Regions from separate parts of the Bacillus paramycoides genome, predicted to be linked through region 1. Evidence: riboswitches for the same ligand, from Rfam matches in the RefSeq annotation. Region 1 holds a riboswitch; each other region holds the start of a gene.
What was found. A riboswitch is a leader RNA that binds a small molecule or an ion and turns the genes downstream of it on or off. The one in region 1 is predicted to bind thiamine pyrophosphate.
Positions count from the first base shown of each region.

Region 2: it holds a riboswitch for thiamine pyrophosphate, as region 1 does, so the genes downstream of both, tenA (thiaminase II) here and thiT (energy-coupled thiamine transporter ThiT) in region 1, are expected to answer to the same signal.
Region 3: it holds a riboswitch for thiamine pyrophosphate, as region 1 does, so the genes downstream of both, tenA (thiaminase II) here and thiT (energy-coupled thiamine transporter ThiT) in region 1, are expected to answer to the same signal.

Region 1 covers NZ_CP152427.1:4,637,385-4,647,542, forward strand. Annotated here, with positions in the region: gene feoB (ferrous iron transport protein B) at 1-1,118, opposite strand, end outside; gene AAG068_RS24105 (FeoA family protein) at 1,115-1,342, opposite strand; TPP riboswitch at 1,537-1,638, shown strand; gene thiT (energy-coupled thiamine transporter ThiT) at 1,724-2,341, shown strand; gene AAG068_RS24115 (sensor histidine kinase) at 2,545-4,419, opposite strand; gene AAG068_RS24120 (response regulator transcription factor) at 4,416-5,105, opposite strand; gene AAG068_RS24125 (class D sortase) at 5,142-5,762, opposite strand; gene AAG068_RS24130 (LPXTG cell wall anchor domain-containing protein) at 5,852-6,256, opposite strand; gene AAG068_RS24135 (hypothetical protein) at 6,434-6,766, opposite strand; gene AAG068_RS24140 (hypothetical protein) at 6,951-7,166, opposite strand; gene hpt (hypoxanthine phosphoribosyltransferase) at 7,327-7,854, shown strand; gene AAG068_RS24150 (diacylglycerol/lipid kinase family protein) at 8,113-9,015, shown strand; gene AAG068_RS24155 (DUF2199 domain-containing protein) at 9,058-9,567, opposite strand; gene AAG068_RS24160 (DUF7003 family protein) at 9,592-9,729, opposite strand; partial or broken gene AAG068_RS24165 (Rpn family recombination-promoting nuclease/putative transposase) at 9,792-10,154, shown strand.
Region 2 covers NZ_CP152427.1:2,483,651-2,493,808, forward strand. Annotated here, with positions in the region: gene AAG068_RS12815 (ABC transporter permease) at 1-988, shown strand, start outside; gene AAG068_RS12820 (lipoprotein BA_5634 family protein) at 1,057-1,728, shown strand; gene AAG068_RS12825 (DUF3914 domain-containing protein) at 1,794-2,135, opposite strand; gene AAG068_RS12830 (esterase/lipase family protein) at 2,403-3,644, shown strand; gene AAG068_RS12835 (homoserine dehydrogenase) at 3,733-4,773, shown strand; gene AAG068_RS12840 (PLP-dependent aminotransferase family protein) at 4,898-6,346, shown strand; gene ddlB (D-alanine--D-alanine ligase) at 6,351-7,265, shown strand; TPP riboswitch at 7,340-7,445, shown strand; gene tenA (thiaminase II) at 7,569-8,258, shown strand; gene AAG068_RS12855 (heterocycloanthracin/sonorensin family bacteriocin) at 8,551-8,868, shown strand; partial or broken gene AAG068_RS12860 (transposase) at 9,017-9,277, shown strand; gene AAG068_RS12865 (hypothetical protein) at 9,351-9,692, opposite strand; partial or broken gene AAG068_RS12870 (N-acetylmuramoyl-L-alanine amidase) at 9,784-10,002, shown strand.
Region 3 covers NZ_CP152427.1:744,415-754,572, forward strand. Annotated here, with positions in the region: tRNA gene AAG068_RS03790 (tRNA-Asp) at 1-56, shown strand, start outside; tRNA gene AAG068_RS03795 (tRNA-Phe) at 65-140, shown strand; tRNA gene AAG068_RS03800 (tRNA-Thr) at 150-222, shown strand; tRNA gene AAG068_RS03805 (tRNA-Trp) at 229-299, shown strand; tRNA gene AAG068_RS03810 (tRNA-Ile) at 310-386, shown strand; tRNA gene AAG068_RS03815 (tRNA-Asn) at 397-471, shown strand; tRNA gene AAG068_RS03820 (tRNA-Glu) at 473-544, shown strand; gene AAG068_RS03825 (CBS domain-containing protein) at 676-1,095, shown strand; gene AAG068_RS03830 (DUF3965 domain-containing protein) at 1,390-2,541, shown strand; gene AAG068_RS03835 (hypothetical protein) at 2,770-3,108, opposite strand; gene AAG068_RS03840 (SH3 domain-containing protein) at 3,114-4,274, opposite strand; TPP riboswitch at 4,544-4,655, shown strand; TPP riboswitch at 4,716-4,819, shown strand; gene tenA (thiaminase II) at 4,902-5,597, shown strand; gene AAG068_RS03850 (ABC transporter ATP-binding protein) at 5,566-6,315, shown strand; gene AAG068_RS03855 (ABC transporter permease) at 6,315-7,067, shown strand; gene AAG068_RS03860 (ABC transporter substrate-binding protein) at 7,064-8,065, shown strand; gene tenI (thiazole tautomerase TenI) at 8,076-8,696, shown strand; gene thiO (glycine oxidase ThiO) at 8,689-9,798, shown strand; gene thiS (sulfur carrier protein ThiS) at 9,814-10,017, shown strand; gene thiG (thiazole synthase) at 10,020-10,158, shown strand, end outside.

The DNA.
Region 1 (10,158 bases):
GCAATTCGCGCCATATATCCTGAGTCTTCTAATAATGAAATGAAAAAGAATAGTGCAAAGATTTGCGGAACGAATACTAATACAGCACCAACACCGGCAATAATACCTTCTGTAACGAGTGCTTGAATAAAATCAGAAGCTCCGACACTTGTAAGTCCAGCTGTCACCCAATCCGTAAGCTGTCCACCAAAAAACTCATCTAGCATATCAGATAAAGGTGTACCAATCCACGTAAACGTAACCTGAAAAATAAAAAACATGACTGCTAAAAAGATTGGAAGTCCTAAAATTTTATGTGTAATTAATCTATCAACTTTTTCCGAAAAAGGAATTTTCCCTTCTTTCTCATGCTGCATAACATTTGTTTTTAACTTTTCAATATACGCTTCACGAGTTTTGTAAATGTGCTCCTCCAACGTACAATCAAGTTTTCCTTCTAAGCGAGATCGAATGGCTGCAAGTTCCCTATAAATTGGTAATGCTTTCATTTCTTTTTCTACTACTTCGTTATTGCTTAGAAATTGAAGAGCTAACCATCTTGGATGCTTATAATTCGCTTTCTCTAAAAGAGAAATCACCTCTCCGATTCCTTCATCCATTTGTACACCATATGAAATTATGAATGGCTTTTTCTCGTTTTTGTCATTTTCTTTAAGAGTCGCAAGTAGTTCTTCACAACCTTTTCCGCTTCTTGCAACGACAGGAACGACTGTTACACCTAATAGTTCTGATAATCGTTTTACATCAATTATAATTCCTCTTTGCTTCGCCACATCAATCATATTTAAACCAATTGAAACTGGCTTACCAAATTCAAGTAATTGCAACGTTAAATGCATATTTCGTTCAAACTGCGAGGAATCTACAATATTTAACATATGCTGAAATTCTTCTGTTAATAGAAAGTTTGTTACAACACCTTCATCACGCGAAACGGGATTTAAATCATAAACACCTGGTAAATCAATCAATGTTCCTTGCTTATCTTTTAATTTACCAACCTTCTTTTCTACTGTTACACCGCTCCAGTTTCCTACATATTCATAAGAACCAGTAAGTGCATTAAATAATGATGTCTTTCCTGTATTCGGATTCCCTAGCAAAGCTACCTTATTCACGCTAATTCCACCTTTATCATTTTCGCGTCACAATGACGAATACTAATTAACTGTCCACGACACTCCAATGTACAAGGACCTTTGAACATCGCTTTCTGCTTCACACGAAGTTCGCTTCCTTCAGAAAGACCAAAAGCAGCCAGTCTTCTCTTTAATAATTGATCTAACGACTGAACGCTTTTTACTAACACTTTCTCACCGATTTTAATATCTACTAAGCTCATAACCTTCCCCCTCCAAAGAGAATGATAATTATTTTCAGAAAAATTATAGCACACTCTATTTCTCTTGTACTATACCCTTTTGCTTCATATTTATTAACATTTCACTACAATTCTATTTCAATAATTGTCATACTACATTCGTTTGCCATTCTCATCCATTTCGCTTACAATAAACAATAGCAAATAAAGAATCTCGTTATCACTGGGGGAGCCATGCCGCTGAGAGGGAACACTTCGTTCCGACCCTTCGAACCTGTTAGTTAATGCTAACGCAGGGATTGTGCAAACGTCCGAAATACATACCTCTTTTTATTTACGTATTTCGTATCCTCCTATGATATCTATTCTTTTTTGTACAACTTGGATTTAGGGGGAGACAACATGCGTAACACCAATTTACAAGCGATGATCGAATCTGCTATTCTTGCAGCCTTCGCCTTGGTCATCGACATTTTACCATTATCAATTAAACTTCCAACAGGCGGTTCCATTTCATTTGCTATGATTCCTATTTTTATTATTGCATACCGCTGGGGCTTCAAAATGGCTTTCTTAGGAGGCTTAATTTGGGGATTATTACAAATTGTTGTAGGCGATGCCATTATCGTCACACCGATTCAAGTACTCATTGAATACTTCGTTGCTTTCGCATTCATTGGATTTGCTGGTTTATTCTATCGTCCAATTCAAAAAGCACTTTTAGCTTCCAATGAAAATAACGAAGGAAAGAAAGTTCTTGGTTACATTATCCTTGCTACATTTATCGGTAGCTTTGCTCGCTACTTCTGTCACTTTATCGCCGGTATTATTTTTTGGGGACAATATGCACCGAAAGGTCAATCAGCAGTTCTATATTCATTAATTGTAAACGGCAGTACAATGCTCGGTTCTTTTATTTTATGTACCGTTTTACTTATATTTTTATTTCTTACTTCACCACGCTTATTCAAGAGCATTGGTGCCTATCAACTAAACTCGAAGAAAAAGAGCGCTTCATGAGCGCTTTTTTTCATATCGTAATATCAATTAAAAATACAATAAATGCACAAAAGAAAATAAACACCATTATACTTAGCCAATTGCTATGCACGGTTCATCGACTCCTTACATAACCTCATTTTCTAACCAGATTATATCGCTTAAAAATAAAGATTAGGTAAAGATAATATGAAAATAAATTAAAAAAGCGTAGCATGTATCATCTACACTTTTTTCGGTAAGTAAAAGTAAAATAATACACCGTCTTCTGTATTCTTTACTCCATATTCAGCTTCGTGTAATTCTAAAATATTTTTAGAAATAGCTAGCCCAAGCCCCGTCCCACCTTGCGAACGTTGACGGGCTGCATCCACGCGATAAAAACGATCCCAAATTTTATCTAATTGCTCTTCTTCAATGTGAGTACCTTTATTTTCAATACACACTTTTATACGATCCTTCTCATCTATTATAGAAATAATAATATCTTCTTTATTTGGTGTGTAACGTATAGCATTCGTAATGAAGTTCACGATGACTTGTTCAATCCGACTTTGATTTGCAACTACTTCAAATGAACATATATTTTTATGCACATGCAGTTCTTTTTTCTCTATTTCCACAGAAAGATGTTCACATATATCTTCAATTACAGCATCAATATAAAATGGTCCCTTTTTCATTTTATATGTACCTGACTCAAATTTAGCTAACTCAAGCATATCCAAAATTAACGTATCCATTTTATCTACTTCTCGTTCCATTGCTTGAAAATAGTACTCTTTTTTATGCTCAGCTACTCCGTCTTTTAAAATAGAAATACAGCTTTTCATAATACTCAGTGGCGTTTTTAATTCATGCGAAACACCAGAAATGAATTCTTTCCTCGTATTTTCTAACTTTCTTTCTTTTTCAATGTCTTGTTCTAGCTGTCCAATATGCGAATGGAGCTTATTAGATAATACATTAATATTTTTCGATAAATCACCAATTTCATCTTTTGAAGTAATCGGTATTTGTTCTGTGAAATCTAAATGCGCTATTTTCTTCGTTGTATCATTTATTTTTAATAACGGCTTTGCAATTTGTTTAGAGTAATAGAACGAAGCTAGAAAAATGAGAACGACTACAAATGCAATGATGTAGATGTAGTAATCTTCCACCATTTGTACAGCTTCATCTACAGGCTGTAAAGAAGCCATCGCATATATATATGTTACCGATCCGTCTTTTTCTTTTATTGGCTTGATTAATAATTTATATTTTATATCATTCTTTTCATAATCCATTATTTGTGTTGCATCTTTTATTTGCTTACCTTCTTTTAATAATAATTCAGCTTGAAATTCCTTTATATTATCCAAAAATAAATTATTTTTATAAATTGGATTTACCGGTCCTTTTACATCAGGAAATTGTACTTTCGTAATTTTCCCTGCTAGATTGAAATCCGAGTTATGAGCCGCCCTCTTCTGTTCCTCAGCACTCATAACTCCAGAAACTCCTTTTCTTTCCACAGCGATAGGCTCTTCAGCAACTGTCGGCTTACCACCACTCATCTGAATTTCCTTTGCAGCTAATTTTTTTCCTAACGGTTTATTCAGCCAACTCAAATTTGCCTTTTCTATATGTACATAACATGCGATGAAACTATCGTCTCGTTTTAGCCCATAAAAATAGACTGACCGCCCTTCTAACTTAGGCAGTGTCCCACCTTCAATTTCATCTATGGTCATGAGATAGTACAAAGGCATCTTGATTACCTTTTTTCCAAACTCCTTCTCTGCCCTACGATCTAAAGTAACCTCTACATAAAAATCATCCACATGTTTTAAATTTCCATTCTGATCTAATGTCGTAATCCATGTATTATTCTCTCTAAAAAAGTCTTGCTCCAGCTTCTGAATTCCTTCTGCACTTCCTGCATAGTTCAAATAATTCTTTTCAAAGGAATTTAAATTCACTTTAATATCTTCTACTTTTCGATTCGCATAATATTGTTTAAAAAATATCGTTTGTCCAATAAATATCGTCGCTAAAATTAACATGCACAATGCTGTTGTGAGGGTAAATAATTTTAGTACAATTCCTTTTCTCATACATTCCCCTCAAATTTATAACCTGTTCGTACTACAGTTGTAATGTACTTTGCTTTCTCTCCTAATTTATTTCGCAAATTACGAATATGGCTATTAACGGTTCGGTCATCACCAGCAAATTCGTATCCCCAAATTCTTGAAATGAGTTGCTCTCGCGTTAAAACAATCCCTTGATTTTTCATAAAATACGCTAATATTTCAAATTCTGTATGTGTTAAATTAATGTCTGTTCTATCTATCGTAACAGTACGCGACGGGAAATGGACGTGAATACCATGAATGGATAATGTATCATCTTCATTCTCTAAAAGTTGCTTTGTTACTTTTCTACTCTCTAACAATCTTTTCGCTCTAGCTAATAAAATGGGTGGGCTATACGGCTTCGTCACATAGTCATCCGCTCCAAGTTCAAATCCAAGTAACGTATCATCTTCATCAACACGTGCTGTCAGCATAATAATAGGAACCTCGGATGTTTTACGGATTCTTCTGCAAACGGACCACCCGTCAAGTTCCGGCAACATAATATCTAAAATAACTAAATCAACCTCTTCTTCCTCAAATACAACTAAAGCTTCCTTCCCGTCTCTTGCTTCAAACACTACATATTGCTCACTCAAAAAATAATCTTTTAATATTTCACGTAATATATCTTCATCTTCTACAATTAAAATATTTTTTGACATAACTTATATCCCCTCCTGCTTTCAAAAACTATCACTTCATTTTGAATAACTACCAGTTAACTTCGCCTCGATAATATATCTATCTGGTGCATCCCCTATATAATCAAATGGATAGCAAGTCGTCAGTGTTAATATCGGTTCTTCTTTTTTTATAATAACAGTACGATCATCCGCATGGGTAATCCATATCTTTTGAATTTCGTATGTGTAAGTTTTATTATCATACTCTAAAACAAGAGTGTTTTTTTCTTTTAACTCTCCTAAATCTGTAAATACAGTATCCCGGTGCCCACTCAGTACCGTATGTCCCCCTCCAGATGGTGTTGTCGTTACATCACTAACGAACATTCCCACTCCTTTTTTCAGCGTTGCCTCATCCGCTCCCCAGTATATAGAAAACTTCTTCTTTATTTTCGGTATATTTAATAGTGCAACCTTTTCTCCTTCTTTATGTTCTGTTTGAGATGAAGGTACTTGGGAAGTTACAGGTGTTTCGTAAGAAAGTTGATTATGTTGTATATTTTCAAGACTCTTTAGCTCTTCTTTCGTTAATTGTTGAGCAGAACTTTTTCCTTTATACCATTCCATAGCGTAATATGATCCCATACATAGTCCTATGGCCATCAATATGATACCGATATAATTGAGTAACTTCATGTTTCATCCCTCCATGCCAAAAATGGTAGGAATAACCTACCATTTTTAATATATGAAATTATTCCATTCTTTATAGGACAATATTTTATTTACGCCTTCACTTTATTTCGACGTTTCAAACCAAATAATGTCCCCAACCCTATAAGACATGCACTTAGTGCCATCATTGCTACATTATTGGATGCTGTGTTTGGTAATTTCTCACCTTGTCCAGCTGGCTTTGTTACTTCTTTTTTAGCTACTTCATTTTTTTGCTCAGCTTTTATCGCTGCTTCTTTTTTCGCCATATCATTTTTCAATTGTTCTTGTGATATTCTCTTTTTCTCTTCTTCACTTTTTTGCTGTTCTTTAATCAATGCCTCTTTTTTCGCTTTATCGTGCTGCAGTTGCGTCTCTTCTTCCTTTGTTACTGTTCCAGTATCCGCACTTGCTACTGAAGAATATCCTACGGTTAACAGTGCCATTGCACAGATTGGTAATAGTCTTTTTTTCATTTTAGTTCTCTCCTTTTATACGTTTTACATCACTTCGCATCGGATGTATCACTAGAATAAACAAGAGATATAAATATAAAATGCAGATGAAATATATTTCATTTAAAGATTTCATGGTAGACAAATAAAAAAACATCGCAATATATACGATGTTTTTTCGGGTGTGTGTCTCAATATTTACATGTTACTTTCGCTTGATGTAGAAGTAGAATGGGCCGGAGCGATAACTAATTGTCTCGGCTCAGTTTTCTTTAAGTGATTTTTGACGTTACACTTACGACGTTGAACAACCCACGCTTTAATAGGGTTTGTCAAAATAACCTTTTGCTCTTCGTTAGGGGTCTCTTCTTCAAACCTACAACTATCGCTCCACTTACTCCATTTCATTGTAAATTTAGAAGAAGAATGATCGTCTTCTCGATCAAACAAGTGCAAAAAATCCATCTCGCCAGCTAGCATTACGGTGTTGCTAGTTGCTAAAAAAGAAAAGGTCGTCCAACGTTTCTCCATGCCCTCCTACTCCTTTTTCACATATAGAGTGCCTAAAACTTAATTTACCTAAAATATGCTTGCCTTTTACCTTACACCCATAGTTTATCCAAAACACTACTATGCAACTATCGATTTCCCTTACAACTACCTTACATTTTTGTAAGAAACAAAAAAACCTTCACTATGCATATGTGAAGGTCTCTTATTTCTTATCTATATGGTCTTTCATATCATCAAGTCCAGCTTCTTGCAGCTGTGACATCATACCATGGGAAATTGCGCCTAATACTAAAGTCATTCCAATTAGTGAAATCCGAATCGCTGGTACATCAATTATATAAGCCAACAATCCAAGAACAATTGTTAATAGTAATGCTTTTATAAATGTTACAGTTGTGTACTGTTTCTTCTTCATTATAATCACCCTCTATGGAAGCGTTTTCTTAATATAATTAGTATATCATATCATCAGATGATTTTGTTGGTATTTTGTAAAAAATTACTATCTCCTTTGACTTTTTCCTTTCTATCCTTTACAGTCGAAATGTTCACAAGTTTTACACTGTAGGAGGACTCCAATGAATATTGAAATAAAAGACACTTTAATTTCTGAAGAACAATTACAAGAAAAAGTAAAAGAACTAGCACTTCAAATCGAACGTGATTTTGAAGGAGAAGAAATCGTAGTCATCGCTGTACTAAAAGGATCTTTCGTATTTGCTGCTGATTTAATTCGTCACATTAAAAACGATGTAACAATCGACTTTATTTCTGCATCTAGCTACGGAAATCAAACAGAAACAACTGGAAAAGTGAAACTATTAAAAGATATCGATGTAAACATTACTGGAAAAAATGTGATTGTCGTAGAAGACATTATCGATTCTGGTTTAACACTTCACTTCTTAAAAGATCACTTCTTTATGCATAAACCAAAGGCACTCAAATTCTGTACGTTACTTGATAAACCTGAGCGCCGCAAAGTGGACTTAAAAGCTGAATATGTTGGCTTCCAAATTCCAGACGAATTTATCGTTGGCTACGGCATCGACTGCGCAGAAAAATATCGTAACTTACCATTTATTGCTTCAGTTGTAACGAAATAATCGTATAACTTAAAAAATCGATAGTACATAAAATTTATATCGGCGATTTTCAAAATATATCGACCGTATCTTAAATTATATCGGCGATTTCTCAAATATATCGACCGTAACTCAAATTATATCGGCGATTTTTTAAATATATCGACTTACCGACAATAACTGACAATCTTAGCGCCTTATTAATAGGAAGAAGCTGTTCTGAAATACATCGGAACAGCTCCTTTCTTTCCATTACAAAAAAATAGGGAGAGATGAAAAATGACAAAAACAAAATTTGAAAAAGTACTCCTCATCGTAAATCCAAAAGCTGGACAAGGCGACTTACATACAAATTTAACGAAAATCGTACCACCTCTTGCCGCAGCTTTTCCTGACTTACATATCCTTCATACGAAAAAACAAGGTGATGCAACAAAATATTGCCAAGAGTTTGCTAGTAAAGTAGATTTAATTATCGTCTTTGGTGGTGACGGAACAGTATTTGAATGCACAAACGGCTTAGCACCTCTTGAAACTAGACCTACACTTGCAATCATTCCAGGCGGAACTTGCAATGACTTCTCTCGCACACTAGGCGTTCCGCAAAACATTGCAGAAGCAGCAAAACTTATCACTAAGGAACACGTAAAACCAGTTGACGTTGCAAAAGCAAATGGACAACATTTCTTAAATTTCTGGGGCATTGGTCTCGTATCTGAAGTATCAAACAATATCGATGCAGAAGAAAAAGCAAAGCTTGGAAAAATCGGCTACTACTTAAGCACAATTCGAACTGTCAAAAATGCTGAAACATTCCCAGTAAAAATTACGTACGACGGACAAGTATATGAAGACGAAGCTGTCCTTGTTATGGTTGGAAACGGTGAATATCTTGGCGGGATCCCGTCCTTTATCCCAAACGTAAAATGCGACGACGGAACACTTGATATTTTCGTAGTCAAATCAACAGGCATTCAAGCGTTTAAAGATTATATCGGAAAGAAACTATTTGAAGACTCAAATGAAAATGACATCTTCCACGTAAAAGCGAAATCCATTCATATTGAAACAGAAGAAGAAAAAGAAGTAGATACAGATGGAGAAAGCTCGCTTCATACACCTTGTCAAATTGAATTATTGCAAGGACACCTTACGATGATTTATAATCCTGCGGTTGTGTAATAAAAAAAAACGAGTGCTGGCACTCGTTTTTTCTCTTCTAATCTAGTTATATTGTTGAATCATTTCTTGTATTTCTTTCACTCTCTCTAAAGTAATTCCATTTCTTTGTTCGATCGCTAAAGGATGCTCGGTTGGCTCTAATTCAACATACGGTGCCATTCCAACTTCTCTTATATGTATATTTGTTTTTAAATTTAATGTTTCTGGATAAACTGGTATTTCTACAGATAACCAACCAAAATAAGGGTCACTATTTTCTCGGTCTCTCTCATCCCACTTTTCTAATACTTCATCATAACTTTCTTTACTAAGTGATACCCACACAGTCCATATGAAATTTTCGTGGTAATCAATGATAGGAATCTCTAAACAACCTCTAATAAAGTAATGTTCATCGTCCATTACGCAAAGTTCTGATGTTAAATGGAAGCGTTCCTCTCTTTCATGAGGCGCTACCTCGTAATAATAATATGGTGCTTCACTTCCGTAGCATAGAGGTAGTGCAAAACGATTCATTTGTACTTTTTCTCCGGATTTTCTTCTTCTTTTCATTTATTATTCTTTCTCCTATCCTTTTCAGTCACAATCATACTCCCCCCAATTTTCCCAGTGCGTATTAGAATCCTTATTCACAATAATACTTGGATCTTTCTTCTCTATAGCAGCTGCTACTGATTGGAAGAATTCAATTTCACTAGAGTATAACATAGACATATTTGTTTGCGACATTCTAATAATATTGCTAAAAAAGTAGCAAAGTTTCCTGTTTGCATGCCCTAGTTCTTTTTAGATACAATGAAGGAAAGAAGCAGCTTAATACATTGGAGGATATTGCTATGAACCAAGACCCTATTTTACAAAAAGCAATAAACAAGTGGGAACGTATGAGTCAAGATTCCTCTTTCCGACAAGCCTATGACGCAAGGGAGAAAGTTTTAATGGATGAAGCTGCAAAATTCGCCCATGCAGAGACAGAAGGTATGAAAAGAGGCATGGAAAAAGGGCGAAAAGAAGGGGTTCAACAAGGAAAAATTTAAATGATTAAAAGTATGCATGATCTTGGTATACCACTTGAAACAATTGCTAAGGCAAGTAAATTAAGTGCGCATGAGGTTGAGCATATTTTAGGACATAAATAATAAT
Region 2 (10,158 bases), 2.2 Mb from region 1:
GATGACAAACCCGTATACATTGCTATATGTAGCTCCTGAAAAAAACAAAATAGCGGATAAACATCTCTCTACAATAAAAAAACATTTTGCTGATGCTAATATTCCATACCGAATGGCTTCATCTTCATACATATACACTGAAAGTAATGTATATGTAATGAAACTAAGTGAATATAACGAACTTGCGAGAGCACTCGGTTATCAACAAGAAACAATTGAAAAAAAAGATGAAATGTTATTAATCCCAGGAATGGTATCACAAAAACAGGAATTTAAAAATGGTGATTATAAAAAGGATATTGAGGTCATTCAAGGAGAGTGGACAAAGACATTTCATGTGAAAAAAACTGTAGATAATTTAGTTTTGCCACATGATACGGAAGGGATTTATATTGCTATTCAAGATCATGTATATGATGAAATTCCGCTTAATAGTAGTCCGGATTATGAAAATATAATTCAATATCGAACGTATGGATTTGTTGTAGATGATTGGATAAAAACGAAAGAAATTTCAAATCAATTAAATAATATATTCGAAAAAGAGCCTAGAGACATACATTTTGAATTTAGAGCTCTAACTATAGAGTTGTTAAGTGCAAAACAAACGAATGGATTATTACTTATGGCAAGTGTTTTAGTTGGAATCGTCTTCTTTACTTTTGCTGCTAGTTTTATTTACTTCCGGTTATATACTGATTTGGACCGTGATCAACAGCAGTATAAAATGATTTCAAAAATGGGATTAAGTAAACGAGAGCTGAAAAAAGTTGTAACGAGACAGTTAGTATTAATGTTCTTCTTACCAATTATCATTGCAGTGATACATACTGTAGTCGCTTATATGGCATTACAACAATTAGTAGATTTTTCTATTATAAATAGCTCTATCATAATTTTAATTTCATTTATTTGTATACAAGTTTTATATTTCTATATGACTCGTTGGCGCTATTTACAAAAGCTATATAAAACTATGGAGCAGTAGAGATTATGAGCAAGTAAGATTGCAGAAAAGCATGTAAAAAAACAATTTTGGTTATGAAAGGAACTGTGATGAAAAAATCAATATCTATTTTCATATTAAGTATATTATTGTTAATAAGTGTAAGTGCTTGCTCTAAAAATGAAAACAGATTTCCAGCAAACGGCGTACTAGTTATTGGAGATGAGGACAATACTTCAACTATTATAAATCGTTATAAGGAAAACACGAAAGAACATGAAGTTTTTCCTGTGAAAACAGGTAGATTTGACCAAAAGAGGGTTTTAATATTAAATGAATCTACTGCAAAAGCGATGGTTAAAGCAAAAATTTTTCGTGAAAGAGATCAATCATCTCTTTCCAAACCTTTAGATACGTTGCCGAATTTTCCAAAAGAAAGTTCACTACTATTTATAAATGAAGAAGAAAAGAATATAAAAAGTATTGAAATAGAAGGAAAAGCGATACCAGTTACATATGATAGGGATGCTTGGCTTGGTAATAATCGAAACTATGGACTACTATCGTATGTAATTGTAGCGGAAAATAATGTGTATAATGAAATAAAAGCAAATGAAACAAAAATACAACTTCTTCATCTGAAAAAATCTTTAGGTGATGAAAAACCTAAAATGTCGACAGATAATACATTGACTAATGAATATGTAAAAGTAAGAAAGGTAATTGAAGGCTATAAAGGTGAGGTATCAGTTCAGTTTGTAACGATTGGAGAAAAATCTTAAAAAAGAGCTCGAGGTTGATGGATACTTTATCAACCTCGAGCTCTTTTTAATACCATTTAAATAACTTACATTACTTCATTTAATCGAGTCTCACTCGTTTCTTCAATCGCATTTGAATTTTGAACTGAATTATTTTGTGCTTCTTTTTCTTTACGAGCCTTTTGTAGCATTTCAAGTATAATCCATAAAGGAACACCTTTATCTTTTAGCATCTTCCATAAATCTAATTCATTAAATTTATGCTCAGGTTGTTTCATCTCTTTTTCAGATGAACGAATATCAAATTTGATGGGATCATTTGATTTTTTATCTTCAAGTTTAGTAGAAGAGATAGTATTATGCTCAAGATTAGATGGAGTTATTTTAGTAGGTTGAGATAATGTATGAATATTTAATCCGATTTGCATGCCTTTTCCTCCTCCTTAAGTAATAAAATTAGTTTTCTTGTAATTATTAAAGCTATTTTACATGAGGAAACTAAAAATAATTATAAATTCGAATAAACAGATTTGCAAGTTATATTGTAAAAAGTAATTCCTCACTTGAATTAATATTTATCAACATTTGTGTATGTTTTCTCTATATACAATGTATATAAAATACTTTACATTATGTTTAAGTTAAGAACTCATTTTTAATAGAAAAATGTAAACGTTTTATTAGGGGGAGGAAGCATGGGGGAATTATTTTTAAAAATATGTTTATTAGCAATAGGGACTATGTTTTTATTAGCAGCAAAAATAACTTACGCTGAAGAGAAGCAGCAAAATAATTATCCTATCATACTAGTGAATGGATTTGCTGGGTGGGGTAGAGAAGAAATGTTAGGGGTTAAATATTGGGGTGGTGTTCATGATATACAAGAAGATTTAAATAGAAGTGGCTATACAGTACATACTGCTGCTGTTGGACCTGTTTCTAGTAACTGGGATCGCGCATGTGAATTATATGCTCAAATTAATGGTGGTACAGTAGACTACGGTGGCGCGCATGCTGAGAAACATGGACACAATCGTTTTGGTAGAACTTATAGTGGTTTTGCGCCGAATTGGAGTGAAACAAATAAAGTTCATTTAGTTGGGCATAGCATGGGTGGACAAACGATTAGAACATTAGTACAGCTATTAAAAGAAGGTAGTTTTGAAGAAAAAAATTATGTGAAAAATCATCCGAACACGAATATATCACCACTATTTGAGGGCAAGAAATCATATGTTCATAGTGTGACAACATTAGCAACTCCTCATAAGGGCACGACACTTGCAGATAGTAGTCTTCTACTACCGTTCGTTAAAGATTTACTCATTACAGCTGCAAGTTTTGGAGGAAATAATAATTTATCGTTATATGATTTTAAATTGGATCATTGGGGTATAAAAAAGAATACTGGAGAGTCTTTTTTCCAATATACTGATCGTATTGTAAATAGTTCACTTTGGAAAGATACAAAAGATATAAGTCAATGGGATTTAAGTACAGATGGTGCAAAAGAGCTTAATAATTGGGTAAAGACGCAATCAGATGTGTATTACTTATCCTATAGTGGACATGCATCACAAGCAGCACCTATAACAGGTTTACATCTACCTCATATAACGATGAATAAAGTGTTAATGGGTAATGCATTTTTCTTAGGTTCCTATGCAAGATATGAAGTAAACCGTCCATTAATTGATACTTCTTGGTGGCAAAATGACGGTGTAGTAAATACAAATTCTATGATTGCGCCTTCTTCTAATACTGCGGTAAATAATAATGATACTTTACAGATCGGAAAATGGAATCATATTGAAACGAAAGCAAATTGGGACCATCTAGATATGGTAGGGCTTAGTATTTCAGACACGTTAGGTTTTTCTAGCATTCAAGGGTTTTATAGAACAATTGCAGAAAAGTTATCAAGATTACCGAAATAGGTAATAATAAAGCGCTCTCGATGGAATTCGAGGGCGCTTTATATTATATTGAAAGAGGGATATGGTAGAAAAATATGGGGGGGATATTATGAAAATTAAAGTTGTATTATCAGGATATGGAACAGTAGGAAAAGAGTTTATAAAATTATTAAATGAAAAATATTTATATATAAATGAAACGTATGGAATAGATTTAGTGGTAAGCGGTGTATTAGGCAGAAATGTTGCAATACATAATGAAGATGGATTATCTATTCATCAATTATTAAGATATGGTGGCGGTAGCTCTGCAATTGAAAAATATATTGAACATCATCCGAAGGAACGAGCAACAGATAACATAAGTGGTACTGTACTGGTGGAATCTACTGTTACAAATCTTAAAGATGGAAATCCAGGAAAGCAATATATAATACAAGCGATTGAAAAACATATGGATATAGTAGCAATTTCAAAAGGTGCACTCGTTACAAACTGGAGAGAAATAAATGAAGCAGCAAAAATCGCAAATGTACGAATCCGATATAGTGGTGCAACTGCGGCTGCATTACCGACACTTGATATTGGGCAATTTAGTCTAGCTGGTTGCCATATTGAAAAAATAGAAGGAATATTAAACGGGACAACAAATTATATTCTTACGAAAATGAATGAGGAAGATATTACGTTTGAAGAAGCACTGAAAGAAGCGCAACGTAAAGGAATTGCTGAAACGAACCCAATATTGGATGTGAGCGGCTCTGTTAGTGCGTGTAAATTGTTACTTTTGACAAACAGTTTAATGGGAACAGAGCATACGCTTACTGATATACATATAAAAGGAATTGAACATGTTACAAAACAAGAAATTCGACATGCTAAGGAACAAAATAAATTTATTAAATTAATAGCTTCAGCATATAAGGATCAGGATGGTAAAGTGGCTCTTAAAGTAGAACCGTACGAAATAGATAAGGATCATCCGCTAGCAAATGTAAATGGTACAGAAAAAGGAATTACGTTCTTTACAGATATGATGGGGCAAGTTACTACAATTGGTGGTGCATCAAATCCACGCGGAGCCGCAGCAGCAGCTTTAAAAGATATACTTAATTTATACCGTAAAGATTTATCACGTATTAACAGGTAGTAAATTTACCCATTGATTAATATTTCACTTTATATGACCGTACCGCCCTTTATAAAAAATACATATGTAGTGGACCTTTTGAGAATGAAGTAATTATGCAAAAATGATTGCAGGGGGTAAGGAATTGTTTAAAGATTTTAAAGTTGTTAAAGAACGTCCCGTTTATATTCAATTGAAAGATTATTTAAAAAAGATGATTATGAAAGGGCATTTGCTCGGGGATCAAAAAATTCCTTCAACGAGGGAACTTAGTGAATTACTAAGTGTGAGCAGAAATACGGTGCTCGCTGCTTATGCGGATTTAGAGCAAGAAGGACTCATTTATGCAGTTAAAGGAAAAGGGAATTTTGTTGCGAAGGTTGATATTTCAAACACTTCGTCTGTTGAAATAGATTGGAAAAATAAACTTAATACAGTTACCTTATTAGCGGATGAATTAGATTTAATGAAACATGGTGTTCGCTGGGAAAAGGGAATGATTGTTTTTAATAGCATTGCTCCAGACGAAAAGCTATTTGATGTGGAAAATTTCAAAAGAGCTTTTCTTACCCGTATGTCCATTGAAGGTGATGTCGTATTAAATTACGGATATGCAAAAGGTTATAGACCGTTAATGAATTATCTACTTCATTATATGGAAATGAAAGGTGTAGATATTTCGAATAAAGACATTTTAATTACAAATGGATTTACAGAAGGATTAGACATTGTACTATCCTCGTTATCCAAAAAATCAGGGCAGGTTATTTGTGAGAATCCGACTCATCATGCTGCACTCAAGCTTTTCCGTTTACATGGACTTGAAGTTCATGGAATGAATATGAATGAAGATGGCATTGATACGAACGAAGTGGAAAAAAGTTTACGTGAAAAGGATTTTGATTTCGCGTATTTAATTCCTTCTTATCATAATCCAACCGGTATTGTCACGAGTTCGGAGAAAAGAACGGAACTGATGAGATTATTTTCAAGATATAAGGTTCCTATTATAGAAGATGGGTTTAATGAAGAGTTACGTTATTCAGGTTCACATTTAGCGCCATTATTAACTTTTGCTGGTGCGGGTAATAATGTGATTTATATTAGTAGCTTTTCGAAAGTACTTTTCCCTGGTTTACGTGTAGGATGGATTATTGCCGATAAAGAACTGATTCATTATTTAGAAAGTGTAAAAAGAGCAAGAACAATTCACACATCTACTTTAGATCAAGCTGTTCTTTTTCAATATTTACATGAAGGATATTTTGAAAAATATTTAAAAAAGGCAAGGTCTGTTTATAAGAAAAAATATGAGTTAGCTGTTGGGGCGTGTAACAAGTACATTCCGTTTCAAAGAATGACCGGTGATGGTGGACTGCATTTATTTATAGAGTTAGAAGAAAAAATTCATGCCCGCACACTTTTGCAAAAGTGTTATGAGCAAGGGGTTACATTTTCTCCTGGAGATGTTTTTTACTCTGATGGAGGAGGAGCGAACACGTTTCGATTAGGATTTTCACGTTTGAAAGAAGAAGAAATAGTTCGGGGAATCAAAATAATTGGTGATACAATAAAAAATGAAATTTGGAGTTGAGGAAATGAGAATTGGCGTTATTATGGGGGGAGTATCCTCTGAAAAACAAGTATCAATTATGACTGGAAATGAAATGATTGCAAATTTAGATAAACATAAATATGAAATCGTACCGATTACGTTAAATGAAAAAATGGATTTAATCGAAAAAGCGAAAGACATTGATTTTGCATTGCTCGCATTACACGGAAAATACGGAGAAGATGGAACTGTTCAAGGGACACTTGAAAGTTTAGGTATTCCTTATAGCGGAAGCAATATGTTATCTAGCGGTATATGTATGGACAAAAATATTTCGAAAAAGATTTTACGTTATGAAGGTATAGAAACACCTGATTGGATTGAACTTACAAAAATGGAGGATCTAAATGTTGATGAACTAAATCAGTTAGGATTTCCGTTAGTGGTAAAACCAAACTCTGGTGGCTCAAGTGTCGGGGTAAAGATTGTCTATAATAAAGACGAATTAATTTCAATGCTGGAAACTGTATTTGAATGGGATTCGGAGGTAGTAATAGAGAAATATATAAAAGGTGACGAGATTACATGTTCCATTTTGGATGGAAAACAATTACCTATCATTTCAATTCGACATGCGGCTGAGTTCTTTGATTACAATGCGAAATATGCTGATACTAGTACAATTGAAGAAGTTATCGAACTTCCAGCTGAACTTAAGGAACGTGTAAACAAAGCTTCACTAGCTTGCTATAAAGCATTAAAGTGCAGCGTTTATGCAAGGGTGGATATGATGGTGAAGGATGGTATTCCATATGTAATGGAGATTAATACATTACCAGGGATGACGCAAGCGAGTTTACTACCAAAAAGTGCAGCTGCAGTGGGAATTGAATATAGTAAACTATTAGATATGATTATTGAAACTTCATTAAGAGTAAGAAAAGAAGAAGGCTTTTAAGTAGCGGTATCATGAATAATTTTTGACAGTTACATGAAGTATGTTATGATGAATACAATACGAAAATTAAATATTTTATCCACTAGGGGGGCCTATTATAGGCTGAGATCAAATTGGAATTTGAGACTCTTAGTACCTGATCTGGTTAATGCCAGCGTAGGGAAGTGGGAAAGACATTGCTATTTTATGAATAAAAACTGTCAATTTCACTTTCTTTACGCCTGTAAAGAAAGTTTTTTTGTTTTACAGATTTAATAATGGTGGGTAAATACTTAAATTTCATACATAATCGGAGGGATTCAAATGACTTTTTCACAATCATTACGTAAAGAAGTAGACTCAATTTGGGAAGCTAGTTTTCATCATCCTTTTGTAAAAAAACTTGGTGAAGGAACGTTAGATTTAGCTAGTTTTCGCTATTATGTGCTTCAAGATTCGTATTATTTGAGTCACTTTGCTAGAGTACAAACTTTAGGAGCTGCAAAAGCACTGGAATTAGAAACGACAGCTCGTATGGCACACCATGCTCAAAATACATATGAAGCGGAATTATCCTTACATGAGAATTTTGCGAAGAAACTAGGGATTACACAAGAAGAAAAAGATAATTTCATCCCTGCTCCAACTGCATACGCATATACTTCACATATGTATCGTGCTGCGTATGAAGGACATTTAGGTGATATCATTGCAGCAATTTTACCTTGCTATTGGTTGTATTATGAAATTGGTGAGCGTTTAAAAGAGTGTCAGCCAGAAGAGCCAATTTATAACGAATGGATTTCTGCTTACGGATCTGATTGGTTCCGTACATTAGTTGAAGAGCAAATTACACGGTTAGATACTATCGCTGAAAAAGTAACAGAGGCAGACCGAAATCGAATGAAACAACATTTTATTATAAGTAGTCAATATGAATATTCATTTTGGGAAATGGCTTATACATTAGAAAAGTGGCCGGTAAGTACAGAAGAGAAAAACGTAATAGGATAAAGAGAAGAGGTATTGCAAAAGGCGCATCAATCTAAGTGCGTCTTTTTTCAATTTATCCCGCTTTAATGGGCAGTAAGACCCCCACCTCAAAATTCAGCGAAAGCAAAGAATTTAGGTGGGGGTCGGGCTGCCCATTAAAGTCCGATTGGTGAGGGCTAATAATCAGTGGGGGATGAAGAAAACCCCCACTGATTAAAGTTTCACTTTATAGCGCTATTTCTACTAAGATTTAATAAAAAGAAATATAGGAAAGCGTCAAAAGGTTTATAGTTAATAAACGGAGGTCATGAAAATGAATCAGTTTCAACAAGAACTACAAGCGTTAAGCCTTAATGATTACCAGTCTGGAAATGTTCTATATTGGGACCAGCAAAACCAATATCCATATTACTATATTGAAGATGCTGCTCGTCGCTGTGGCGGCTGTGGTGGATGTGGCGGTCGTTGCGGTGGATTTCGTTGTGGTGGATTCCGTTGCTTCGGTTGTTTTGGTTGTTTTGGTTGTTTTAGTTGTGGAGGTTGTGGCAGCTGTGGTAGTTGCTCTAATTGTTTTAATGGTACTTCTGATGATATTGTAATATATGAATATCGACTACGAATATTCATATAAAATATTAGTTTTATACATGTACATGTCGACAAAGAATATAGCGCCATCGCTAGTGGATATATTCAATCATTCAAGTAAAAGAGTAACTATAATATATAGGTGTAAATCAAGGTAATCAGCACAATTATCCTTCATTCAGATTTAGAAGCAATATCAACAATCGCTAAAAGAGCATGGAGTTGTTCAAAGCATGTCTCGTAAGGGGAATTGTTTAGATAATGCAGTCATAGAAAAATTCTTTGGCTTTATTAAAGTCTGAATTACTTTATCTTGAAGAATTCGAGAGTATGGAGCATTTTAAGCTAGAATTAGATAATTATATCAATTACTATTATCATAAAAAATTAAAGCGAAGTTGAAAGGAATGAGCCCAGTACAATACCGGACTCATATTCAAATAGCCACTTAATTTTTCTGTCTAACTTTTTGGATTCAGTTCACTTCAATATAGGCGGCCTTTTTCGTGCTGTATGTAACATTACTTACTTGTTATTTTTTTCGGTTTTCAATTTTCTGTGTTCATTTAACCAAATATCTATTAGATGTCTTAATGTAATAGTTTCTATTTCAAGAGGGATTTCGATTTCATCTTCATCATACTTATTAAATATGATAGTTTTATCTCTTCGAACATCTGCCCCAAAAATATTTGCACTTATTTTTTCATGATGACTTTTTTCGTCTAAAACTTTATCTACAGTTTCTGCTATCCAATCACCGAATGCAGATACCTCTACATTAAAAAAAGCTTCTAAAATATCGAATTCCTTTGGTAGTCTAATAACTAAACTACCTGTACTAAGTAAATCAAATTTGTAATCCATATTATTTTCTCCCTTTCCTAATTTAAATTATGTAATAAAAAGAAAAAAATGTGAATACGGAAATTTTAGATTATATTAAGAGGTATTTATTATTGTAGGGAAACGAATTGTTTCTAAAGTTAACAATCTACGTTTCTATAATACTCCATCTTGGCAGGATAAAGAAGTTGCTAGCTTAGTAGATGCAGGATTAGGATTTACGATTGAAGCGAAAGTAAATGTCAATGGATCACCACAATATAAAGTACAAAATAGCAAAGGTAAAACATATTATGTAACGGCAAATGAAGTCTATGTGTATGTGAAGTGAAAAAAGTTCTCTTAACTGAGAACTTTTTTATCTATCTTCAATGCCATTCTATTTCATTTGAATCAAAGTAGCAGCAGGTATCCCAATCCCTTCTAATTAATTATTTTTAGATACAAGCCAATTGTTTTCATCCAATAGGATTTGATTTACATCATC
Region 3 (10,158 bases), 1.4 Mb from region 1:
AACATGCCTGCCTGTCACGCAGGAGATCGCCGGTTCGACCCCGGTCGGGACCGCCATTTATGTTGGCTCGGTAGCTCAGTCGGTAGAGCAGAGGACTGAAAATCCTCGTGTCGGCGGTTCGATTCCGTCCCGAGCCACCATTTTTTTATGCCGACTTAGCTCAATTGGTAGAGCAACTGACTTGTAATCAGTAGGTTGGGGGTTCAAGTCCTCTAGTCGGCATCCTTTAGGGGCATAGTTTAAAGGTAGAACTGAGGTCTCCAAAACCTCCAGTGTGGGTTCGATTCCTACTGCCCCTGTAAAGTATATGGGCCTATAGCTCAGCTGGTTAGAGCGCACGCCTGATAAGCGTGAGGTCGATGGTTCGAGTCCATTTAGGCCCACCATATATATTATTCCGCAGTAGCTCAGTGGTAGAGCTATCGGCTGTTAACCGATCGGTCGTAGGTTCGAGTCCTACCTGCGGAGCCATGGCCCGTTGGTCAAGTGGTTAAGACACCGCCCTTTCACGGCGGTAACACGGGTTCGAATCCCGTACGGGTCATAAAAAAAAGAGTCAGCATATTGCTGACTCTTTTTTATTGTGCGTTCATTCTCCTTTATCAACTGATTTTCCTGAAATAAATAAAGGGATTTAGGAAAAGCTATGGTATGTATAAAAAGGAGGAGATACAAATGACACGAGTGAGAGACTTGATGAGCACTCATATTGTACAGTGTACACCGTTAGACAATGTATATGAAGCCGCTGTAAAGATGAAAGAAGAATCGATTGGATTGATCCCAGTTGTTGAAAATGAACAAGTTGTTGGTCTTGTTACGGATCGAGATTTAGTTGTTCGAGGAATTGCTGAAAAACATCCTGGATCTAATAAAATTACAAATGTAATGACAACAAACATTGTTTCAGTTTCTCCAGATGATCCTATTGAAAAGGCTACAGAGTTAATGGCACAGTATCAAATTAGACGATTGCCAGTAGTTGAGAGTGGTCAACTCGTTGGGATGTTAGCACTAGGAGATTTAGCTATAAAAGAATCGGCAGATGATCAAGCGGGATTTGCTTTAAGTGAAATATCAGAGCATACGGAATGAAGTGAGACTTTAATTAGTGGAATAAGTTACGTATAAAAATCAGATACATTATTCTAGTATATAGGGTTAAGCTAATATGTTAGCATGATGTATCTGAGCCATTATATAATAAGTATACAGTTAGCAATTTCGACAGTTTATTTAAATTTGTCATTCCTAATTTTAAATAAGAGAAAAAATGATATACTGATAGATATAAGTATTATGAGGGATTTCGAATATAACAATATTTATTATTAATGATTTAATAATGGATTAATATTTCCTATGTAGACAAAAGGGAAGGGGAATTATATGAGGGTTATACAGCGCGATCCAAATTGGAATTTGGTTACAGATACATATATAGAACCAAATAATTTCGCTGAATTATTTTCTTTACTTGTACCTTGTCATCCAAAAGGTGAAGGGAAAGAAAGAACTATATTAGTGTGGAAAGAAAAAGAATTTTATAAAGAAGAAAATTTAGCGGCATTTATCGTATATGGAATGGATAAAGCAAAAAATTTACCACAGTTTCATAAAGATGAAATTCCAACTTTAGTACGTATTCTTCGTTTATGCCAAGAGATTGGCTGGTATGAAGAAGCGAATACTTTTATGGTAAATCAAGGCCTAGCTGAGTTTGTTCACACTTCATTGGAATATGAAACGTGGGATCTTTTGACACAAGCGGTTGCTTTAAACTATTTAATTATTAAATATCGTATTGGTGAATTAACTGATGAAGATGTAGAAATTTGGGATAGAGTTAAATTTAATGAGAAATGTATAATGGACTGTAAACATCTATTATCCCATAAAGAAGTATTAGAATTTACATTCTTTTATATGTGTAAGAGAGCTAAATCTCTATCAAAAGAGCAATTAAATAGTGATATGATGAGTCTAGCAATGTATTGTAATACTTTTGTATATGACTTATATACACATGACTTATTACGAAAATATCGTAAGTGTACAGACTTCCTATCATACTATGGACCTAGTCAAGCGGTGTTAGCTTGTCAAAGAGCTGTACTTTCTCAAATTTCAGATCGATTAGACCCACTCAAGACTACTCATGTAGATGATTATCTATATGTAATGAAAGATATGATGGAGCACATGACGATAGGAATAATGGATCGATATGATCATTTCATCGGAAAACTATTATCATATGTGCCATTTTTCGAAATGATTCAAGTTCCACAACATGCGTATTATTGTGAAGAATTATTGTATATTTGTAAGGGCATTGAATATAAAGAAGAAATATTACGCAATTATATATTTATACAATTACATGATTGTTTACCATCATTCTTTAAACTATTTCTTAAAAATAAGCGTTATGCAACGATTCATGATATTCTGTTCTATTGGTGTGATGATGAACAAAGAATGAGCTTAGAGAAAAAATATAATCTTAGCTTTATTTATGAAAAATATGCTTGCGGATAAAGAGCATTTTCTATATAAATTAAAAAGGATCTCAATTGTGAGATCCTTTTTAATTTATATAGAAAAGTAAGGAGAATGTAATTAAGACGAGAAATAACATTCCATAAAGGAGAAATTGTGCCGTATAGCTTCCTTGTATACCAAAAAAAGTATTTGTTTTTTTGTATAAATTCAATATATATTTTAGCGGATTATCTTTGAAAGATTGATACACAGTGTCTCCTCTTTCTAAGCTTCTTGTTCGTGTTTTTTGTTATTAGGAACATGAATGTATCTAGCTATGAATAATAAAACAGCCATAAAAAATACAGGAAATACGGTAGATAAATAAAAACCATTACTAATAATATTTGCTATTAGGGCACTTAATAGAAAGATGGCATTATAAATATGGGCAATTTTTTGTTTTAGTTGAACTTGAAAAGATTCCATCATAATTTCTAAAGCAACAAAAGCAATGATAATAGACAGAAATACAGTATTTGTATTGTAAATGATTAAACAACAGATTAAACCTAAAAAGGCTAAGTATTCAATTAAGAGAGGTATATTGATATTGCGTGGCATACAATTTACCTAACTAAATATGGCAGTGGGTTTACTGCATTTGTTTTTTCAAAATTCCATTCTCCATTGTGTAATTCAAAATGAAGATGTTGCCCGTATGAATGACCTGTGTTTCCCATATGACCTACTAATTGTCCAGCTTGTACTTGATCACCAGCTTGTACAGTGCGATCTTTCATGTGAGCATAGACTGTTGTATATAATTTCCCGTTTATTTGATGGGCGATGAACACAACATTGCCATAGCTAGCTGAATAATATGATTTCACAACTTTACCTGCCGCCGCCGCTTGGATAGAGACGTTACCTGGAGCTGCAATATCTATACCATAATGCATTTGTTCCCAGCGCATATCAAAGGTTGAGCTAATTTTTCCTTGTGTAGGGAATTTGAAAACTGCTGGAATGGAAGTAGGTTGAGCCGTTTGAGCTTGTGATTGCGTTTGGTTTTGCACCACATAATGTTTTGCGACATATCCGTACCCTGTACCAAAACGAATTTTATACCAAGTTCCTACAGTTTCTACTACTTGTAATTGTGTACCATTTTGTAATGAACCAAGCAGTGCACTACTTGTACTAGCGTTGCTACGTACATTAAGTTTAGGTGTTGCAACTGTGTATTTCGTATTATTTTGAACTGTGAGGCCTTTCACTAAAGCCTGTGAACCATTAGAAACGAATGCTTTTTGTACATAACCTGTTTTGCCATTATGTAAAATTTTATACCACTCGCCTTGTTCTTCTTCAATGGTAACGAATTTCCCATTTGGTAATACATCTAAAATTGAAGATTCTAAATTAGGTTCAGAACGAACGTTTAATGCATTGGCATTAACGATATATTGATTATTAGATTGAAGTTTGTTTTTTAGTAGAATAGAATCTTTTTGTACGTAACCTACTTTATTATTAACAGACACTTTATACCAACCATTAGTTGTTTCAAGTATGTTCACTTTCGTATTAAAGCGAATTGTATCAATTGATGAGCTATTTGCGTTATCTTTTGTATGTAAGGCTACTTGATCAACTTTTACATATCCAGTTTTCACATTAGATAATTGTTCAGCATTGGCTGTTTGTACATTTGTTTCTCCCATAGAAGGAAGTAAAGAAGCAATTGCGACAGTAGTTGCTGTTAAAGCAGTAGCTTTCATATTCATATAATAGAGACCTCCTCTAGTTGTATAGTTGTAATTTTATTATAGTATAAAGATATAATATAGTGGGTTTATTCACATAAATGTAATATGAAATCAATATAAAAATAAATTTTTTGAGGATAATGATTCATTTTTACCCAATTAATTAGGATAATGATTTCTAATATAGAATATAAGTATTATATGGTTTCGTTATTTTGTTGACAATTGAGAAAATTAAAACAGTTGATGATGTCTTATTACGGTGTTATACTGACAGTGTTAATTTCATAGTTTGCTAGGAGAGCTGGTGTTGCCAGCTGAGAGTAGGCCGTAAGCCTTTGATCCTTTTTATTACCTGATCTAGATTATGCTAGCGTAGGGAAGCAATTCGGACACTAATAATAAGTCCCCGTTTCTTTGCGTATAGAAACGGGGCTTTTTTGTTTAAAAATTTCATATTGAAACCACTAGGGGTGCTTGTTGTGCTGAGAGAGGAATAATCCTTAACCCTTATAACACCTGATCTAGGTAATACTAGCGAAGGGAAGTGGAACAACGAATAAATTATAATTTTATTTGCTGTAACCACTTCTTATTTAGAAGTGGTTTTTTATTTATATACACATACCGGAAGGGGATAGGGAAATGAAATTTTGCGATAGATTGTTAGAAACTGTACAACCAGTTTGGGAGATGAGTCATAATCATCCATTTGTTGTAGGTATGGGAGATGGCACGTTAGAAAAAGATAAGTTTCAATATTACATTATTCAAGATTATTTATATTTGTTAGATTATGCAAAGCTATATGCCATCGGTGTTGTAAAGGCAACGAATCCACAAGTAATGGGGAAATTTGCTGAACAAATTGATGGGATATTAAATGGAGAAATGACAATTCATAAACAATATGCGAAAAGACTTGGAATTTCTATAGAGGAGATAGAGTCTGCAAAGCCATCTGCTAAAAATTTAGCTTATACAAATTACATGATGTCTGTATCTCAAAATGGCACACTTGCGGAATTAATAGCAGCACTTCTTCCATGTATGTGGAGCTACTGGGAAATTGGAAAGCGTTTAAATGATATTCCTGGAGCAAGAGATCATGAGTTCTTTGGTGAGTGGATTCAAGGCTATAGTTCTGAAGAATATGGCAACCTTTGTGTTTGGTTAATAGATTTATTAAATGAAATGGCAGTTGGAAAGTCTGAAAAAGAGCTAGATCGATTAGAGGAGATTTTCCTATATTCCAGTCGATTTGAATATTTATTCTGGGATATGTCCTACCATAAGGAGATGTGGGGATTTGAGGAGCAAGAACATACTACAGCTTCATAATGTTTCTTTTCATTATGATGAGAAGCCAATCATCAATGAATTAAATGCTTCTATACAAGATAAAGAGTTTGTAAGTATTATCGGACCGAGTGGATGCGGGAAAAGTACTTTATTTCGCCTTATTACAGGTTTAGAAGAAGCAAGTACGGGACAGATAGAGCTGACAGAAACAAAGAGCCATCCTGTAGGGTATATGCCCCAAAAAGATATGCTCCTGCCGTGGAGAACGATTATTGAGAATGCTGCCCTGCCGTTAGAGTGCCAAGGTGTACAGAAGAAAGAAGCACAAATAAAGGCGAAGGAACTGCTACATAAATTTGGCTTACAAGGGTATGAGACAAAATATCCGAAAGATTTATCTGGTGGTATGAGACAACGTGTATCCTTTATTCGAACTTTATTAACAGGCGGGGAGATATTGCTGTTAGATGAACCGTTTAGCGCGTTGGATGCTTTAACGAAGGCATCTTTGCAAGAATGGCTGTTTGAACAATGGAAAGAGTGGAAAAAAACAATTTTATTTATCACTCATGATGTGGAAGAAGCATTGTTTCTTTCTAATCGAATTTTAGTAGTAGAGCAGCAACCGATAACTACTTTAACCGAGAGGATTGTACCGCTTGATCATAATCGGACAAGAAAAGATTTATATAAGCCTGAAGTGTTAGCGCTTAAAGATGAGCTTCTTAGTATGTTACAAAGGCAGGTACTTGTATGATGAACCGGTTGAAGGAGTTATTACCTGCGCTTACACTTTCTAGTATTTTACTTTTCATGTGGGAAATTGGTGCAAGAATTGTAGATGAAATGTACATTTTACCGTCACCGTCTGCAATTGTAATGAAGATATGGAAACTAAAAGATATATTATTTACGGTTCATTTGCCGGCAACATTATATGTCGTTTTAATAGGGGTGGCTATTTCTATCGTACTTGGAGTAGGGCTAGCGATGTTAATGAACGCGAGTAATTGGATGGAGAGAGCATTTTATCCATTATTAGTGGCTTCACAAACGATTCCTATTACAGCGCTTGCTCCGCTCTTCGTTTTGTGGTTTGGATATACGATTTGGAGTAAGGTCGTTGTTACGGTTTTAATTACGTTTTTCCCAATTGCGGTCAATACGTATGATGGACTACGCAGTACGAAAAAAGAATGGGAAGAGCTTTTAGTTACGTACGGGGCAACGAAAAAAGATGTTTTTCTTAAATTAAAATTGCCGTCTGCTCTTCCTTATTTTTTCTCAGCTTTAAAAATTGCAGTTCCGCTTAGTGTAATTGGGGCAGCAATTGGCGAATGGCTCGGTGCACAAGCTGGGTTAGGATATTTCAGTAAAAGAATGATGACGCAGTTAGACGGAGCAGGTGTATTTGCACCCATTGTATTGTTATCATTACTAGCTATTTTCTTCGTCATACTTATTTCGATATTAGAAAAGAAATTCATTAGTTGGAGGAAGCATTCATGAAATTATTAAAACGCATCTTTGTGTTTACATTATTAGTTGCAATGATTGCTGGATGTTCTAGTAATTCAGCATCAGATAAGAGTAAAAAAGAAAAGGAAATAACGGTCATGCTTGATTGGTACCCAAATGCGGTACACAGCTTTATTTATGCAGCAATTGAAAAAGGCTACTTTAAAGAAGAAGGGGTAAAGGTGAATATTAAATTCCCTTCTAATCCGACTGATCCATTAACGTTAGCAGCTGCAGGAAAAGTAACGGTTGGCTTATATTATCAGCCAGATGTTGTCATGGCAAAAGCAAACGAACAAATTCCAGTGAAATCAATTGGAGCTGTCGTACGTTCACCATTAAATCATGTCGTATCACTGAAGTCAGCAGGCATTCAATCACCAAAAGATTTAGAGGGGAAAACAGTTGGATATTCTGGAACACCTTTAAGTGAGATGTATTTAAAAACGATGGTAAAAGAGGCTGGTGGTAATCCAGATACAGTGAAAGTAGTTGATGTTGGCTTTGATTTAGTACCAGCATTAATTACGAAAAAAGTGGATGCGGTAACAGGGGCATACATTAACCATGAAGTACCTGTTATGCGTCATGAAGGTCATGAGCCAGCATACTTTAATCCAGCAGATTATGGTGTACCGAATTATCATGAGCTTGTATTTGTAACAGGTGATAAAACGTTGAAGAAAGATAAAGAAGCGTTGCAAGCTTTCTTACGTGGCACGAAAAAGGGCTATGATTTCATGAAGAAAAATCCAGATGAAGCATTAAATATTTTATTAAATCATCAAGAAAAAGAAAACTTCCCGCTTGTACCAGAAGTTGAAAAAGAAAGTATGAAAATTTTATTAGAGAAGATGGAAACGAAAGATGAGCCATTCTTATCAGATTCAAAAGAATCATGGGAGAAACAAAATAAATGGCTGAAAGATAAAGGAATGACGAAAGAAATCGTTCCAGCCGATGAGTTATTCGAAAACATTTTAAAGTAGGCGAATGAATATGAGAAATGAGCTTCATGTAATCTCAAATGGTCACATGTCATTCGAAGAGTTAGTGAATGTAGCGATGCAAATTGAAAGTGAAATTGATTATTTGCATATTCGTGAGCGTGAGAAAAGTACGAAGGAATTGTATGAAGGTGTGGAAAGTCTTTTGAAGAAAGGCTTTCCTGCATCGAAAATAGTGATAAATGATCGAATTGATATTGCTATTTTATTAAACATTCCGCGCGTGCAGCTAGGATATCGAAGCGCAGATGTAAGGTCAGTGAAAGAAAAGTTTTCTTATTTGCATGTCGGTTATTCTGTGCATTCTTTAGAAGAGGCGATTGATGCATTTAAGAATGGAGCGGATTCACTTGTCTATGGTCATGTATTTCCGACAGATTGTAAAAAAGGTGTGCCAGCGAGAGGGCTTGAAGAAATTTCAGACATTGCAAAGTGTTTATCCATACCGATTACAGCGATTGGAGGAATCAATCCGGAAAACACTGTAGATGTTCTTACTAACGGCGTCAGTGGGATTGCTGTTATGTCTGGGATTATAAGTAGTAGTAACCCGTATAGCAAAGCGAAATCTTATAAGGAATCAATAAGAAAGTGGGCGGAAAAACATGTGTAAGAAGTATGATGTAGCGATAATTGGCGGTGGTGTAATTGGTAGTTCAGTTGCACATTTTCTAGCAGAAAGAGGATATAAAGTAGCGATTGTAGAGAAGCAAAGAATTGCATCTGAAGCCTCGAAAGCAGCTGCTGGTTTACTTGGGGTTCAGGCAGAATGGGATGAATATGATCCGCTATTTGAACTTGCTAGAGAAAGCCGTGCTATATTTCCACAACTTGCAGAAGTTTTACGTGAAAAAACAGGAATCGATATTGGGTATGAAGAGAAAGGCATTTATCGAATTGCTCAAAATGAAGATGAGAAGGAAAGAATTCTTCACATTATGGATTGGCAGCAGAAAACAGGTGAAGATTCTTACTTTTTAACGGGAGATCGTTTACGAGAGAAAGAGCCGTATCTATCTGAGTCAATTATAGGGGCTGTATATTATCCAAAAGATGGTCATGTTATTGCACCAGAGCTTACAAAAGCATTCGCACATTCCGCATCATTTTCGGGCGCTGATATATATGAACAGACAGAAGTGTTTGATATTCGTATTGAAAATAATAAAGTGACTGGAATTGTGACAAGCGAAGGTAGTATCACTTGTGAGAAAGTGGTTATCGCGGGTGGCTCATGGAGTACGAAGTTACTAGGTTATTTTCACCGCGAATGGGGTACATATCCAGTTAAAGGAGAAGTAGTAGCGGTAAGAAGTAGAAAACCACTTTTAAAGGCGCCTATTTTTCAAGAAAGATTTTACATTGCACCAAAGCGCGGCGGACGTTACGTAATTGGAGCAACGATGAAGCCCCATACGTTTCATAAAACGGTGCAACCAGAAAGTATTACTTCTATATTAGAGCGTGCGTATACAATATTGCCAGCTTTAAAAGAAGCGGAATGGGAAAGTGCATGGGCAGGATTAAGACCACAATCGAATCATGAAGCTCCTTATATGGGAGAGCATGAAGAAATAAAAGGTTTATATGCTTGTACGGGCCATTATCGAAACGGTATTTTATTAAGCCCTGTTTCTGGTCAGTATATGGCGGATTTAATAGAAGGAAAGCAGGAGAATCACTTGCTAGATTTATTGCTTTCTAAAACAGTTTAGAAAGGGGATGGAAGTTTGAATTTAAAAATTAATGGTAATCAAATTGAAGTGCCAGAGAGTGTAAAAACAGTAGCTGAGCTACTTACACATTTAGAGTTGGAAAACAGAATTGTTGTAGTAGAGCGTAATAAAGATATTTTACAAAAAGATGATCATACAGATACATCTGTTTTTGATGGAGACCAAATTGAGATTGTAACTTTCGTAGGAGGCGGTTGATTATGTTAAACATTGGACCATTTTCATTTCATTCTAGACTTTTATTAGGAACAGGAAAATTCCCTGATTTTGATGTACAGCAAAAGGCAATTGATGTATCTGAGGCTGAGGTTTTAACGTTCGCAGTACGCCGTATGGATA